Regions from separate parts of the Natranaerobius thermophilus JW/NM-WN-LF genome, predicted to be linked through region 2. Evidence: riboswitches for the same ligand, from Rfam matches in the RefSeq annotation. Region 2 holds a riboswitch; each other region holds the start of a gene.
What was found. A riboswitch is a leader RNA that binds a small molecule or an ion and turns the genes downstream of it on or off. The one in region 2 is predicted to bind cobalamin.

Region 1 (5,198 bases), 1.3 Mb from region 2:
TTTGCCCTGCCCAAATCGATATATTATCATTCAAAGTCTTCATATAATTAACCTGAATTTGTTTAATTTCTAGCTCCCAACCCCTTTGATTTTCGAAAAATTCCCAGGCAGTATAAAAGCTTTCCAGGGCAACTGTAGAGATTACTACTGGACCTGTAAAACTTTCCAGTTGATTCAGATAGTTTAAAATAGGAGTTAATTGACCACTACTTCCTCCAACTATAACTCTGTCAGGGGGTGGAAGTTCACCTAAAACTCCAGGGGCTTCACCTGCCACGATTTCAATATTATTTCTTTGGAATTTAGATTTATTTTCTTTAATCACTTCCAGAGCTTCAGTTGAACGTTCTACAGCACACACTTTTCCTTGAGGGCCAACCATACTAGAACATTCTAATGATATTGCCCCAGTACCAGCACCAATATCCCAAACAACAGCTCCTCGATATAAATTCATTTTAGAGACAAGGACTGCCCTAATTTCTTCTTTGGTCCTGGGTACATTTCTTTTTATGATCTCTTTATCCGAAAAACTAACTTTCGTACTGTTACAGTCACCTGCTTCCCCACTCTCACGGTTAGTAAATAGAATGCAGTTTTCATACGGAGGATAATTGCTTAATTGTTCAATGGTAGTTTCAAAAACTTGTTCACTATCCCATGAAAGATTAGCCAACACAGTTACTTTTCTTTTTTTAAAATTAGAATCATTTAAACATATATACTCACCGAACAAATGGGTATCAACATCTCCTCCTAGTAAGATTGCTAACTTGTCACAAGATTTCATTAACAAAAGACAATTTTCCAGATTATTTTTTCTACCGTGAAGACTAATGCTGTCTACATCATTCCAGTTTTCTTGAATTTTAGAGAGACCTAACTGCAGAGAACTGATTCCTGGGACAATTTTAATTTTATCCTGGGAAAATTTATTTTTAATCAATGAACACAGGCTGTAATATCCCGGGTCTCCCGATACTAGAACTGTGACAGTTCTATCTTCTTGAAGGCACGAATCTATTTTTGCTAAAATTGAATCCATCCCAAGAGAATAATCATAAGTCTTATTAGGTTGTGCGCCCAATACTCGGGACAATTTAAGAGCAGGTTGAGATCCCACAAGAATGCTTGCATTTAAAATATAATTTTTTCCCTGTTCTGTTAAGTAAGATTTACTTCCTGGTCCAATTCCCACTATGATAATCTTTCCCATACATCCCACCCTTTGCTATAGCATATATCTTTTGCTCCATTACCCCATGCAATGATCTTACCGGGCCTATTGGTTAATAAAACCCCTACTTGATGGTCGGGTCCTGTTAATTCGCTAACCCTATGTTCTGCTTCCTGGGCAATGCTTTTCAAAGTTCTGTCACCTTGATTACTGCCTGTTGTCTCATCGTGATTTAACAAGATATTAACGCTCTCCTCGGCAGTAACTGACTCCCACAACTGATCAATTACTGGATTTGAAAACCCCTTTAAAGCCGCATGAGTGACAAAAATTTCTCTCCTTGCATCAGCGGTTTTACTGTAAGTATTAAAAATCCCCGCCGACAACTTGGCCAGTTTCCCAATATGTCCTAATAATAATATTTTTGTAAAATCATATTTCATAGCATTTCTAATCATATAACCGATATAATTACCCACTATTGCTATACAGTCACCATTTACTCCCCGGGAAAGAGCTATTTTTTCACCAGATCTTCCAGGTACAATAACAAGTGTATCTTGCTTTAGTTGATTGATCTGAGGAAGTTGTATTTTTAATGACTCTTTCATGGCTTGAGTTGACATCGGTTCTACAATACCCGTAGTTCCCAAAATTGAAATCCCTTTAACTATTCCAAGCTTTGAATTTAACGTTTTCTCCGCCAGCTGTTCTCCCTTGGGAACTGTGATGGTTATAGAAACTCCTTTGTCTTTAGGTAAAAATTCTCTTAAGTTATTGACTATCATTTGTTTGGGACCGGGATTTATAGCAGCTTGCCCCACTTCTACAGGTAAACCAGGTTTCGTTACTTGGCCCACACCTTGACCTCCGTCGATAACTATCTCCCTGTCTTTAGTCAATTTTACCTTAGCTCCAATTAATGTCCCATGGGTTATATCACTATCATCTCCTGCATCCTTTCGTACCCAAGCAGACTTTTTATCATTAGTCCTGAAACCATAAGCTGCTATGGGGATGGTAAGTTTTTTCTCTTCAGGAGTAATTATCGTCACTTCTTTTGGATATTCCCCCGAATATTCAGCCAATAGGGCAGCTTTAGCCGTAGCTGTTGCGCAGCTTCCTGTGGTAATCCCCTTTTTCAAGCTATTCTGATGTAAACTGCTATTTTGTTTGCTTAGATAACTGGTCATAATCACTACCCCTTAAAAGTCTTCTACAAATATACTTATAAAAAACACTGGTGATTAGTGGAATGAATCCTAATGCCGCTAGAGATATTGTGATCTTGGGGGATATAAGATCAGATAGTTTTTGAATTTCAGTGATTTGATGTCCAGCATTAACATAGATCAAAATACCTGGTAACAGGCCCACAAGGCTTATCCAGTAATACGTACTTGCCTTGATAGGAGTTAAAGCAAACAAAGAATTTATGGCAAAAGAAGGAATGATCTCAGTAACTCTAGATAAAAACAGCAAACTTGCTCCATGGTCTCGCGAGACTTGCTCAACATACTCAAGTTTATCTGAGAATTTTCTTGTAAGGTAGTCACGGAGTGCATATCTACTTATTAAAAACACCACAAATACCCCAAGACTAACAGATATGGTAACTAAAATCGAAGCCAATAAAAAGCCAAAAATAGCACCAGCAACAATAGTTAAGACACCACTACCGGGAATTGATACGACAGCAAAGAAAAAGCGGATTATAAAAAAGATTAATATTGTTAAAAACAAGTTATTATCTGCGTAAGAACGTAGGATATGTAAATTGTCTTGGAACCAAGTCAGGTCAATGGAATTAAAAAATAAAATAATATATAAGGTGCTGAAAATAAGTAAGCAAAATAATAATTGTGCCAAAGATTTCATTTTGAAACCGGGATGTATTTTATCCACAGAACCAACACCTCCCATACCCGTGACAAGGGCACATTAATTTTAAATATAGGCTCTTTTATATTCCGTTGATAGTTGAACTCTTCGATTTAACGGATTTTGTGTAAGGTTGATATTACATCTTAACAAGTGAACAGGAGAATTAGATTCGAATATAAAAAATCCGGCCCTTCGAGTAGGCCGGATACTTCTTAGCTACCAGTTGATAAACAAAAAATATATCACCGGAGGATGTGCCCTGGGCACATCTCTGCTCAGAAGTACTTTACCTTTACCTCGAAGGCAGTGAGTACGGGTTAACAGGCAGGTTTCCTGGCTCCTGGCATAGAATGATCCACCTTCCCAGATAGCTTGGCTATCCAGTGGTATCCGGACCATCCCTTAGACCAGTCACAGTGGCGGGACCGCTCAGGATTTTCACCTGATTCCCTTTTAACCGGTGTTACCCGGCACCTGTTAACTCGCTAATATTAATTTTTAAATATTTATTTTAAAGAATGTGAATGTGATTATATTTAATGTATATAAAATTCCAATTCTTTTATAAACTTTATCACAGAGAGGTAGTTAAATCAACTATTTATTTTATATGATTTAATGTTATAATTTCTATAAATTTTATCAACCTTAAGAGATTGGTACATAATTTCTTAGGGTTTGTAAATCCATTTAACTGGAGGGTGATACTATGGAAATTAATATTATATTAGGACATGGAAGTCGAAATCCGGAAGCTAATGAAGTATTAAAAACTCTAGCCACAATGTACAGGGAAAATAATCACACTGACACAAGTTATGCCTTTTTACAATTTGCCAGCCCCACATTAGAAGAGGTCTTAGAAGATGCAATTTCTAAAAAATATCAAACTATTGTAATTGCACCAGTATTTTTATATCCAGGAGTACATATTAAAAAAGATATCCCAGAAAAACTCGAAAAGTACCGCCGTGAGAATCCTGAGAAGACCTTTATTCTGGCAAATCCTATCGGAGAAGATCCTAGATTAATTAAAATCATAGAAAATAGAATAGCTTCTGCCAAAGGGAGTCAGAAGAATGACTAAACTACAACCGCAAGAAATAGAAACTAAAAGTATGGAAATCATTCAAAATAAAGTAAATCTATCTGCTTTTAGTCAAAAAGAATTACCCGTAGTTATGAGAGTGATCCATACTACTGGCGATTTAGAGATACATCGAGATATCAGATTTTCTTCTAAGGCTGTCACCAAGGGCTTAGAAGCACTAACTGCAGGAGCCGACATTTTCACTGATGTAAATATGGTTACAGCTGGGCTAAACAAATCTAAACTTAAAAAGCTCGGTTCAAAGATCCATTGTAAAATAGCCGATGAAAATGTGGCAGAAGAGGCTCACAGGATTGGAAGCACCAGAGCGGAAACTGCATTTAAAACCTTTGGTGAAAATCTTCATGGAAATATCGTAGTTATCGGAAATGCTCCCACAGCTTTATTTAAACTTCTTGAATTAGTTAAAAATCATAACATAACCCCCGCTCTAGTGGTAGGAGTTCCCGTAGGTTTTGTAGGTGCTAAAGAATCCAAAGATGCATTAATGAACTCCGACTTACCTTATATTTCAATTTCCGGTTATAAAGGAGGAAGCCCCATAGGGGCCTCCGTTATCAATGCCTTATTGAAATTGCTTTAACCTGTAATAATCGTGAAAACTATTAAACAACCGTTTTGCGGCATTAATATTTGAAGCCAGGTGTATATGCAAGTAACTAGCCAGCAGGTTGCCGGATAGGTAACCTGCTTGTTTGCTTTTATTCCTTGCAGAGATAATGTATGCATAGGGAAAAGAGTCTTCATCTAATTCTTCGTTCATTTCTACCTCGAATTGTGAATACCGAAATTCGTGACCCTTAACTTTGTCGCCCTGTTTAAGTAGAATTGAATCTTTCACGGCATGAGCTTCACGATAACCTAAGGCCATCAACCTAGAATTCATTGTTACTTGTCCAGGTATCAACCCTGTCAGGGAATACTTATCCCCTTTTAAGTCCTGCAAAGTATTACATAAATAAATAAATCCACCACACTCTGCCAGTATAGGCAACCCCTTTTTATGTAAATTTTTTAAATTATCCA
Region 2 (5,198 bases):
AAGAATAACTCTATTAGTAACAACAGTACCGAAAGACTAGGTGGGGCAGGAATTTACGCTAAAGACAATACAAAACTTACTATTACTGATAGTACTATTACTGATAACAGTACCTACTCTAGTGGTGGAGGAGTCTTTGCCAGGGATGAAGTAGAGCTTAGTCTTATAAATAATACTATTACCAAGAATTATTCAGGTGGTGATGGTGGTGGAGTTTATAGTAGTTCCAATCATGATGTTGAGTTAAGAAACAATGACATTTCACGTAATGAAGGTTATTTTGGAGCTGGCATCGCCTCTTACAGTGATCGGCAACTCACTTTAGTAAATAATGATATCAATCAGAATGAATCGCTCGATATAGGTGGTGGCATTTTAATTGATGGTTCAGAAGCCATGATAGACAGTAACACTATCAATGAGAATGAAGCCGAATGTTCTGGAGGTGCAATCCGTGCTGATAGGGCCATGGTAACTATTGATGGAAACGAAATCATTGGAAACTATGCCAGAACTGGTGGGGGAATTTCTATCGTAAACAGATCTACAGGTGGAGGAGTAACTGAAAATGAAATTAGGGAAAATGATAGTGTCGGGGTTCATGTACACAATATAAAAGGACTTAATATTGAAGGCAACGATATTATAGGTCAAAAAAGAACAGGAATATATGCCTTAAATGAATCCGACTTGAAAATTGAAGATAATGTTATTAGTAATAATAAGACGGGCTTAGTTCTTTTTCACAAAACATTTAGTGAAATCACAGATAATATTATCAAAGATCATGAAAAAACAGGTATTTTACTTGATAGAGAATCTGAAGCGGATATTCTAAGTAATGAAATTATCGATAATCAAGATAGTGGAATTCTTTATAGTCCCGATTCTAAAGCCAATACGGAAGATAACTCTTTTAGTGGAAATGTCCCTGAAGATGTTGGCGAATTCGTTGAATAAAGATCTACAAAGATCAACATTGCAAGCATATATTACTTATGATAAAATTTTCTTTAACTGAGTTAAAAACAAAATACGAGTAATAGCTAGGTGCCTTTGTAACCAATTGGTAACTAAATTGCAATCAAAGGCTTAAAAGAGAAGTTCGGTGAAAGTCCGACGCGGTCCCGCCACTGTAAGGGGGAGGCTATTTTCACTCTGCCACTGGAACTGTAATGGAGCTTCGACATTTCCATGAGTTCTGGGAAGGCGAAAATAGCTGAAGAACCTAAGCCAGGAGAACTGCCTAGCTTCGCTCACCTTTGAACTACGGTTGATGGGGAGGTGAAGCCTGGAAGCTAATAATTTTGCCTATTATTTTTTAGATCATTATTTATCTAAATAGGTATAAACTGACTGGCTAATACTAACCTCCTTTCACGCAAAGGAGGTTTTTTTATGTTTTACCTGACACAAATTTAACTTAAAGAATTCAAGTCCCAATTAAGAAAAAATAAAATTTGAGGAGGCGTTGATTTTGAAAAAAGAACTGTCTTACATAATTACTATTTTATTAATTTCTTTGATGATGGCCCTAGGCATTACAGGCTGCCAAGGTCAACAAGAGGATCAAGTAAGCCAGGAAAAAGCGAGCGAAAATCAGGAGCAACAAGAAAAGGAGCAACAAGAAAAGGACCAAAAAGAACAACAGGAACAAGAAAAACAACAAGAACAAATAACAATAGTGGATTCTGAAGGTAGATCTGTTGAAGTACCATCACCTCCAGAAAAAGTGGTAGTAGCTAATTCCAATATCAATGAATTACTCTACATTTTAGAATCAGAAGACAAAACCGTCGGTGTGGCAGACTCTATAACATTTCCACCTGAAGCCCAAGAGTATCCCGAAGTCGGAAGCGTCTTTTCACCAAATGCGGAAAAAATCCTTGAACTAGATCCTGACATAGTATTTGGCTTTGGCCAATACATGGATCAAGATATCAAAAAACAGATTGAACTTGCTGACATACCCGTAGTGTTTCTAGATGGATACAAAATTGAAACTTTGACACAAGATATTAGAACTATGGGTTTGATTATGGACCGAGAATCTCAAGCAGAAGAATATATAGACTTTATTGAAGGTCATATGCAACTGATTACAGATCGAATTGACGAGATCGAAGATGAAGACAAGGTATCTGTTTATTCGGAAACCCAGGCAGAATACAGTGCTTATGCCAGTGGTTCCGGTGCTCATCAGGCATTATTGAAAGCCGGAGGGGTAAATTTGGCAGGCAATGAACCTGGTTCATCTGTCACTATTAGCGATGAATGGATTTTGGAGCAAGACCCTGATGTAATTGTCAAAAACTTATCAGATCGAAACGTAGCCATTGGATATGAAGAGGATAGCCATGATGAGATTACTGAAGAACTTGCCGCCATGGTGGACAGGCCCGGCTGGGATGAGCTGACTGCTGTAAATGAAGATAGGGTAGTTGGTATTTCTACTGATTTGTACACATCCCCCCGAAGTGTAGTCGGTTTAAGTTATTTGGCCAAGTGGTTTTACCCAGAACAATTTAACGATGTTGAACCAAAAGAGATTCATAGGGAATTACTAGAAGAATATTACGGTTTAGAATATCAAGGGGTGTGGGTATATCCCCATGAGTAGAAATATTCAGCAACAAGAGATCCAAAACCCTGAACAGGCCTACATATCTTCAACAAACAAAAAGATCTTGGTAATTTTGTGTTTAATCACTGTTTTATTTATTGTATCTCTATTAGCCCTTTCATACGGAGCTTCTTCCGTTGGCCCGGTAGATGCTTTTAATATTTTAACTTCACCAATCAGAAGTACAGATGCAGTAGCTGAAGTTTCAAATACAGAAAAAATCATAGTATTACAGCTGCGTTTACCTCGGGTCCTTTTGGCAGTGATGGCGGGATTTTCTTTGGCAGGAGCAGGCGTAGTGATGCAGGGGATTTTAAGAAATCCACTGGTAAGTCCTTATACCTTGGGGCTTTCCAGTGGAGCTGCTTTTGGCGCTGCCTTAGCCATAGTACTGCAGGTTGGAATTTTTGGAAGCGGGTTATCCAGTTATCATGAATTATTTATACCTGCTAATGCCTTTGTCTTCGCTATGTTGACCATGTTTTTTATTTATATCATTTCTAGTATGAAAGGGGCTACTTCCGAAACCTTGATTTTGGCAGGTGTAGCCATAGGTTATTTCTTTTCAGCCCTGGTTTCAGCTTTAAAATATATCAGTGATTCCGATGAATTACCGGAACTGGTTTACTGGTTAATGGGAAGTATTATTGGAGCTAACTGGACTAATATTATAATTATCTTTATCCCAATGGTGATTTCAATAGTGATTTTATTACGTTATTCCTGGGATTTAAATGTTTTAGGTGGAGGAGAAGAAGTAGCCAAAAGTTTAGGTGTTGATGTCAAAAGGATGAAGATAATTTGTCTGATATTTTCATCTTTGATTGCTGCTGTAGCTGTAGCTTTTACCGGTATTATTGGTTTTGTGGGTCTGGTAGGTCCTCACATCAGCAGGATAATAGTAGGAGCTGATTATCGATTTTTACTGCCAACTTCTTGTTTCATGGGAGCTTTGTTACTTTTATCAGCCGATACCCTGGCGAGAACTATGATTGCTCCGTCAGAAATACCTGTGGGAATAGTTACTTCATTACTTGGGGTTCCCTTCTTTTTATATCTACTATTAAAAAAGAGAAAGGTTTGGTGGCAGTGAAACTATCGGCAGAAGGAATCACATTTTCGTATGGAAGCAGAAGCGTTTTGGATGATGTAACCTTTCAGGTCCCAGAAGGACAAGTTACTAGCATAATAGGCCCAAACGGCTCAGGAAAAACAACCTTAATTAAATGTATCAATAAAGTACTACCCCCTAAAAAAGGTTCTGTCATGGTGGATGGACAGGAATTACTTAAGATGAACAGAAAAAATATGGCCAAAATACTGGGTTATGTGCCTCAAATTACCAAAGAAGCTTTCCCACTAACTGTATTCGAAACTGTACTCATGGGAAGGAAACCCCATATGGGTTGGAAGGTTAGCTCAAAAGACTTGAACACTGTAAGCCAGGTAATTTCACAGCTGGGACTCACATCCCTTTCTGAAAGATATTTAGATGAACTCAGTGGTGGACAAAAACAAAAAGTCCTACTTGCCAGGGCCCTTGCTCAGGAACCTGGTATTTTCTTATTAGATGAACCCACTAGTGACCTGGATATAAAAAATCAATTGGAAGTTTTACAATTGGTGAATAAAATCGCAAAGGAAAATACAAGTACAATTGTTATGGCAATCCATGATCTACACATGGCTGCCAGGTTTTCTGACAAGGTAATTTTATTAAAAGAGGGGGAAATCTATGCTACTGGCACTCCCACGGAAGTTTTAACTGAAGAAAATTTAGCTGTTACCTATGAAGTGAAAACAAGCATAATAAACACAAACAGTGGGATATACGTATTGCCAGTGGAACCTATTAACGGCGGATAGAAGTATTAGAACTAAAAATAAGACTAAAGGCCCAAGGAATAGTATCTTTGTATCACTAAAATATATTAAATATGAAATAGTCGGGTTGTCAGTGAATGAGTTGTCCAGGAAATGAGAAAGCTTAAACTATAATAAGAATTAGACAATAAGCTGCTCCTTTTTTGGGAGCAGTTTTTTACTTTTTACAATTTATATACGATATAAAGGAGCAGAAAGTCCACTGCTTTAGCTGTGGGAGTATGTCAAAAATAATTTTACAAGGAGGTGTTAGTTTGGCGAACTATTATGAAATTTTAGGAGTTAGTCGAGACGCAGATAAAGACCAGATTGAAAAGGCTTATAGGCAGCTTGCCAAGGAATACCATCCTGACAAGCACAAGGACAACCCCCTGGCTCACTTAGCAGAAGATAAGATGAAACAGTTCAATCAAGCTTATGAAGTATTGAGCGATCCAAATAAACGGCAAAAATACGATGAGAGGATAAAAAATCAGCAAGGACAAGGATCCTCAGGGACCGGAAAACAGCAGGCTTCAGGTAGTAGCAACTTTAGCGACGGGAATGCAGGAAGCAATTCAGGAGCTAAAGGAAGTCAACAAAGTCAAGGAAGTCAAAGAGGGCAAAAGGGTAATTTTGTCGCTTGCAATGAACACCCTGACAGACCTGCCGTGTCTGGTTGCGGCTTCTGTAATATCCCCCTTTGCCAGGA
Region 3 (5,198 bases), 150 kb from region 2:
ATTTGTAATAATTGTCATGTATATGTTCCATGACCTTTTGTACTAAAAGTGAATAGTTTTTATTTTCATAGTAATTTTTGTTAATTTCTAAATCTGGATATTGAATGCGTAGGGCTTTATCAATATTTTCTAATGTTTTAAAGAAGTCTGTTTTCGGAACAGGTTTCAATAAGTAATCAAATACCTGTAACTTGATTGCTTCATGAGCATATTCAAAATAATCATACCCTGTTACCATGACTAAGATAGCTTTTGGGTTTTTAGATTTAATTAATTTAGCCAATTCTAACCCATTAGATTCAGCAATTCTAATATCTAAAAAGAAGAAGTGAGGATCTTTATTATCTGTAAGTTCCAGGGTTTCTTGACTATTAGCTGCCGATCCTACAAATTTAAAAGGATATCCATATTCTTGGATCCATCTTCCAAACCCTCGACGGATTTTAGGCTCATCATCAACTACAACTGCTTTCCACATATTAATCCTCTCCTTTCACTAAAGGAAATCTAATAGTAACTTTTGTCCAACCATTTTCTACATCTATATTTAAACCATAGCTAGTACCATATGCTAACTGAATTCGCATATTAGTACTATATAGTCCAAAACCTATATTTTCACCTGGCTTTTCATTTGTTTTCAAGGCATGATTTATCCTTTTTAATTCATCAAAAGATAGTCTAGACCCATTATTTTTAATAATTGTTACTAACTCATTGTTTTCTCTTATAAGTTCGAGGATAATTTCACATGTAGAATAATCTTGATTTTTGAAACCATGGAGAATAGCGTTTTCTACTATTGGTTGTAAAATAAGTTTTAAAATCTTGTTATCTGTTAAATTTTCATCGTACTTCACCTGATAATTTAGCATATCTTCATATCTAGCTTTTTGTAGGCGTAGGTAACTTTCTATATGATCTAATTCTTTTTCGATAGTAATATATTCATCACCTGAATTAAGACCAATTCGATAGAATGTACCTAACTCTTCTAAAAGTTCAACTGCTTCTTGTGAATTATCTTCTAAGATAGACCATCTGATAGTATCTAAGGTATTATATAGAAAATGTGGTTTTATCTGGGACTGAAGTACCTTTAGCTCATTTTTGCGTTTTTGGTGATGCTCTTTATCTAAAAGATTAATAAGAGTTTTTATTTTTTGGATCATATTATTAAAACCAGCACCTAATTGTCCAATTTCATCTTTGTTATTATAGTTAAAGGTCACATCTAGATCACCTTGCTCTGCTTTTTTCATCAACTGTTGTAGATGTATAATAGGATTGGCAATTGATGAAGACAAAGCAAGAGAAATGATTATTAAAACAGCTATAATAATCCCACCAAAAACTATTATTGTTAAAATTAATTGATCAGTATCTTTGGTCATTTCAGACTTAGAAAAATCTATTCCCAGGGACCAGCCGTCTGTATTTGGAATAGGCGAATGAATCACTACCCTTTTTTCATCATCTGGTGTTTTAATAGTTTGGATACCTTCTTCACCTCTTAACATCTCTTTCCCCACTTCTTATCATCATCCTTAGATATTAATGTTTCTGTTTCTGATAAAATTCTTAGTTCACAAATCCGTTGCTCTAGCCATTCCCCTATCTGTTCTGACCTAGCTGTAACAACCTGCTGATTCAGATCTTTTGTCAGTGGTATATTAGTGCTAGCTATTTGGTTTTTAATTACAAATACTAATAATAAGACAATAATAGTTGTAAATGATCCAAAGTATAATAATATTTTACTTCGTAGAGATCTCATATTAACTCCCCTATCCATGAGTTTTCTACTTAAATTATAACTGAAGTCGACATAAAATGACAATCTAGGTCACAACTCAATTTCGGACAGGCATCTTATATAGTTGTATTATAAAACATTCAATGTGAGAGAATTATGTGGCTTTGGCTACATCTTAGCGAGTTAACAATAGAACTGTAAGCATATTACAAGATTAGGAAGGAATATTTAAAGCATTAATAGAAATTAAATTACATGAAATAAATTCCAAAATTTACCCAACAATAAATTAACAAAATTTTTAGTGTACACATAAGCAAAAAATTTAATATTAGAAAATTAGGTCCTTATTAATTTACAGATGATGATTACAGATAATCAGAAACACTTCGCCTCTGCAAACTAGTGGAGAGAATATCAATAAATTAATAAGGTTAAATTGGAAGTTCGGTGAAAATCCGGCGCGGTCCCGCCACTGTAATGGGGAGATTATTTTCTTATAATGCCACTGGAGAATCAAACTCTGGGAAGGCAAAAATAATCTATGAACCTAAGCCAGGACACATGCCTAATTTAGTTTACCTTTGAACTACGATAGATAGGGAGGTGAACTGTGCATATTTTGAATTGATATTCTAAATCAAATATCTGATATTTACAGTTAACTTCCTCCTTTGTGAGGAAGTTTTTATTTTTAGTTGACATAACTTTTTTGTTCTTAAAAGTCACGAAATCGGAAGAAGGGGGTTAATTTTATGCGTTATGTTTTAAATTGTAAAATGGAGAAAAAAAATCCCTAGAAATATACACCTTGGGGCAATTTGAAATGAAGACAAATGAAGAAGCTTTTTCAGACAAACATAAAAGGTCTAATAAAGTCTGGGAATTGTTTAAGTTTTTGTTAATTAATAGGAATAAGAGACTCCATCCCAACAACATCGTAGAAGAATTGTGGCCAGATCAGGAGTATATCGATCCAAAAGATGCAGTTAAATCACTTGTATATAGATTACGAAGATTATTAAAACAACATAAAAGCTTAAAGGATCATGTCTTCATAGACTCCTCACAAGGGTGCTACCTTTTTTATTTATCAGAAGATTCTTGGGTAGATATTGATGAATTTGAGAGTTTATCATTTAAAGCTAAAGAAAATAACCACAAGGAAAGGGAAACAGCTATGTTTTATTATCACAATGCAATTTCCCTTTATAGAGGTACTTTTTTATCTGAATATCCCTGTAAAAGTTGGGTCTTTCCAATTCGCCAATATTATCGAAGGTTATACACAAATAATTTAATTGATCTTGTTGAATTATTAAAAGAAACAGAAGAATATCGAGCAATTCAAAATCTATGCGAGAAAGCTTTTATTATTGATTTGTTAATAGAAACAGAAAAAATCCATGTACACTACATGGAGGCCCTGGTAGCCGAAGGACAAGTCGCTGATGCCTTGTCACATTTTGATTTTATTAAAACAGTACTTGAAAAGGAATTAGGTATTGGTCCTTCGGACTATATGACGGAATACTATAAGTCATTAAAAAGATAATCGATAATAAATAATTCAGTGTCACCTGATTGTCACCAGTATAACACCAAAATAACACATCTAAATGATAAATTACAGTTACAGTAATAAAAAAATGAATACCGAAATATAACAGGTGCCTGTAAAAAGGCTTAAAAGGGAAACCGGTGAAAATCCGGTACGATCCCGTCACTGTGAGCACGAGTCGACCCCATTATTCCACTGGCGAAACGCTGGGAAGGAGGGGAAGATGATGACTGTAAGTCAGGAGACCTACCTGTTATATTAGCTGCATTCCCTTCGGGTGAAAGGGCTGGGCTGCGCATAAAATGTCGCGGTAGTATTCACCACGGCGTTTTTTTATGGACTATTCCGGCTCTAGGTTATGAAGGCCGGATATTTTTTTGTCAAAAATCCTAGTCCGGTAGTTAACAGGCCCTGTCACCATTAACAAAGATTCACTTATTAATTATTAAGAAAAATTATAGTCAGGAGGTGACGGCCATAGTAAATCAAAAACCTTAAAAAGTGAGGGAAACATCTTTGTGCAGTGCTAAGAGTTCTTTTTCAAACCAAAATCAGAAAAACATAAACAACTATCATCCCTGGGAACCAAGGACAAAATTGGTAGCAGGAGTCATATTTGTTTTCGGAACTATCAGTTTAGACAATATTTCGTTGTTATCAGCTGCCTTACTATTTTCAGTAGTCTTTGCCCTTTGTTCAGGTCTCAATCTAAGGCTACTCATAAAAAAACTATCTATTTTAATTCCATTTTTGGCTTTAATGAATATACCCTTGATTTTTGGAGCTGGATTCCCACTATCAATGGATCGAGTAGAATTTGCAGCTTTGATTTCTTTAAGGGCCCTTACTTCTATGACTTTTACACTGTTTGTTTTTATCAATCAACCAATTGAGGAAATGCTTGAAGCCATGGAACACCTTAAAGTTCCTTCTGTGATAACAACAGTAATTTATTTGGCATATCGATATGGATTTTTATTTATCAAAGAAATTCAAATCAATATGACTGCATTAAAGGCACGTCTTTTTACAACTCGTTTAAATAAATACACTTTAAAAACTTTAGGAGAGTTAGCAGGAGGAATATTTATTAAAGCTATTCATCATTCAGAGATAGTTCATCAGGCTATGGCTGCTAGGGGTTTTCAAGGTAAAATACCTGTTGGCAAACCTGAGCCAATTAAAAAAACGGATATAATTAAAACAATTTTGCCAGTTTTATTCATGATTTTTCTGATCATTATTGAACAGGTGGTGTTTTAATGGCCTTTGCTATCGAAATAAACGATTTAAACTATACCTACCCTGATCAAACCCCTGCATTAACAGGAATTAATCTTAAAATTACAAAACAGAAAAAAACAGCCATTTTAGGTGCTAACGGTAGTGGGAAAACAACACTCATTTATCATATCAACGGTACAATTCAAAGTCAGGATGGAGAGCTGAAAGTTTTAGACAAAACTATTAATAAAGAAAATATCAATAACATACGTCAAGCAGTTGGACTTCTATTTGACAATCCAGATAACCAACTTTTCTCAACTACCGTTTATGGTGATATTGCTTTTGGCCCTCGCAATCTCAATCTAGAACAAAACGAAATAAACAAAAGGGTGGAAATGGCCATAGAAAAAGTTGGTATTGAAAATCTTTCTGAAAGACCGCCATATAGTTTGAGTCTTGGTCAGAAAAAACGAGCAGCCATTGCTGGAATTTTAGCCATGAAACCACAAATTTTGGTCTGTGATGAACCTTTTTCCGGATTAGACCCCAGCATATCCCTTCAATTAAGGGAAATATTAGATGATTTAAAAGAACAAGGGGCTACATTGGTTTACAGCACTCATGATGTTGACCTAACTTATGCATGGGCTGACG

Region 1: linked by a shared signal. The riboswitch ahead of NTHER_RS04765 (TVP38/TMEM64 family protein) and the one ahead of NTHER_RS13215 (ABC transporter substrate-binding protein) in region 2 are both predicted to bind cobalamin.
Region 3: linked by a shared signal. The riboswitch ahead of NTHER_RS12510 (AfsR/SARP family transcriptional regulator) and the one ahead of NTHER_RS13215 (ABC transporter substrate-binding protein) in region 2 are both predicted to bind cobalamin.

What each region holds. Positions count from the first base shown of each region.
Region 1 is NC_010718.1:984,981-990,178, reverse strand. It holds gene NTHER_RS04775 (bifunctional cobalt-precorrin-7 (C(5))-methyltransferase/cobalt-precorrin-6B (C(15))-methyltransferase) at 1-1,216, opposite strand, end outside; gene cbiD (cobalt-precorrin-5B (C(1))-methyltransferase CbiD) at 1,198-2,370, opposite strand; gene NTHER_RS04765 (TVP38/TMEM64 family protein) at 2,342-3,082, opposite strand; cobalamin riboswitch at 3,368-3,554, opposite strand; gene NTHER_RS15120 (sirohydrochlorin chelatase) at 3,771-4,148, shown strand; gene NTHER_RS04755 (precorrin-8X methylmutase) at 4,141-4,755, shown strand; gene NTHER_RS04750 (cobyrinic acid a,c-diamide synthase CobB) at 4,738-5,198, opposite strand, start outside.
Region 2 is NC_010718.1:2,808,545-2,813,742, reverse strand. It holds gene NTHER_RS13220 (right-handed parallel beta-helix repeat-containing protein) at 1-960, shown strand, start outside; cobalamin riboswitch at 1,032-1,264, shown strand; gene NTHER_RS13215 (ABC transporter substrate-binding protein) at 1,478-2,620, shown strand; gene NTHER_RS13210 (FecCD family ABC transporter permease) at 2,613-3,716, shown strand; gene NTHER_RS13205 (ABC transporter ATP-binding protein) at 3,707-4,489, shown strand; gene NTHER_RS15445 (DnaJ domain-containing protein) at 4,762-5,198, shown strand, end outside.
Region 3 is NC_010718.1:2,654,569-2,659,766, forward strand. It holds gene NTHER_RS12495 (response regulator transcription factor) at 1-478, opposite strand, end outside; gene NTHER_RS12500 (sensor histidine kinase) at 480-1,532, opposite strand; gene NTHER_RS12505 (hypothetical protein) at 1,514-1,777, opposite strand; cobalamin riboswitch at 2,171-2,342, shown strand; gene NTHER_RS12510 (AfsR/SARP family transcriptional regulator) at 2,583-3,311, shown strand; cobalamin riboswitch at 3,408-3,585, shown strand; gene cbiQ (cobalt ECF transporter T component CbiQ) at 3,819-4,580, shown strand; gene NTHER_RS12520 (energy-coupling factor ABC transporter ATP-binding protein) at 4,580-5,198, shown strand, end outside.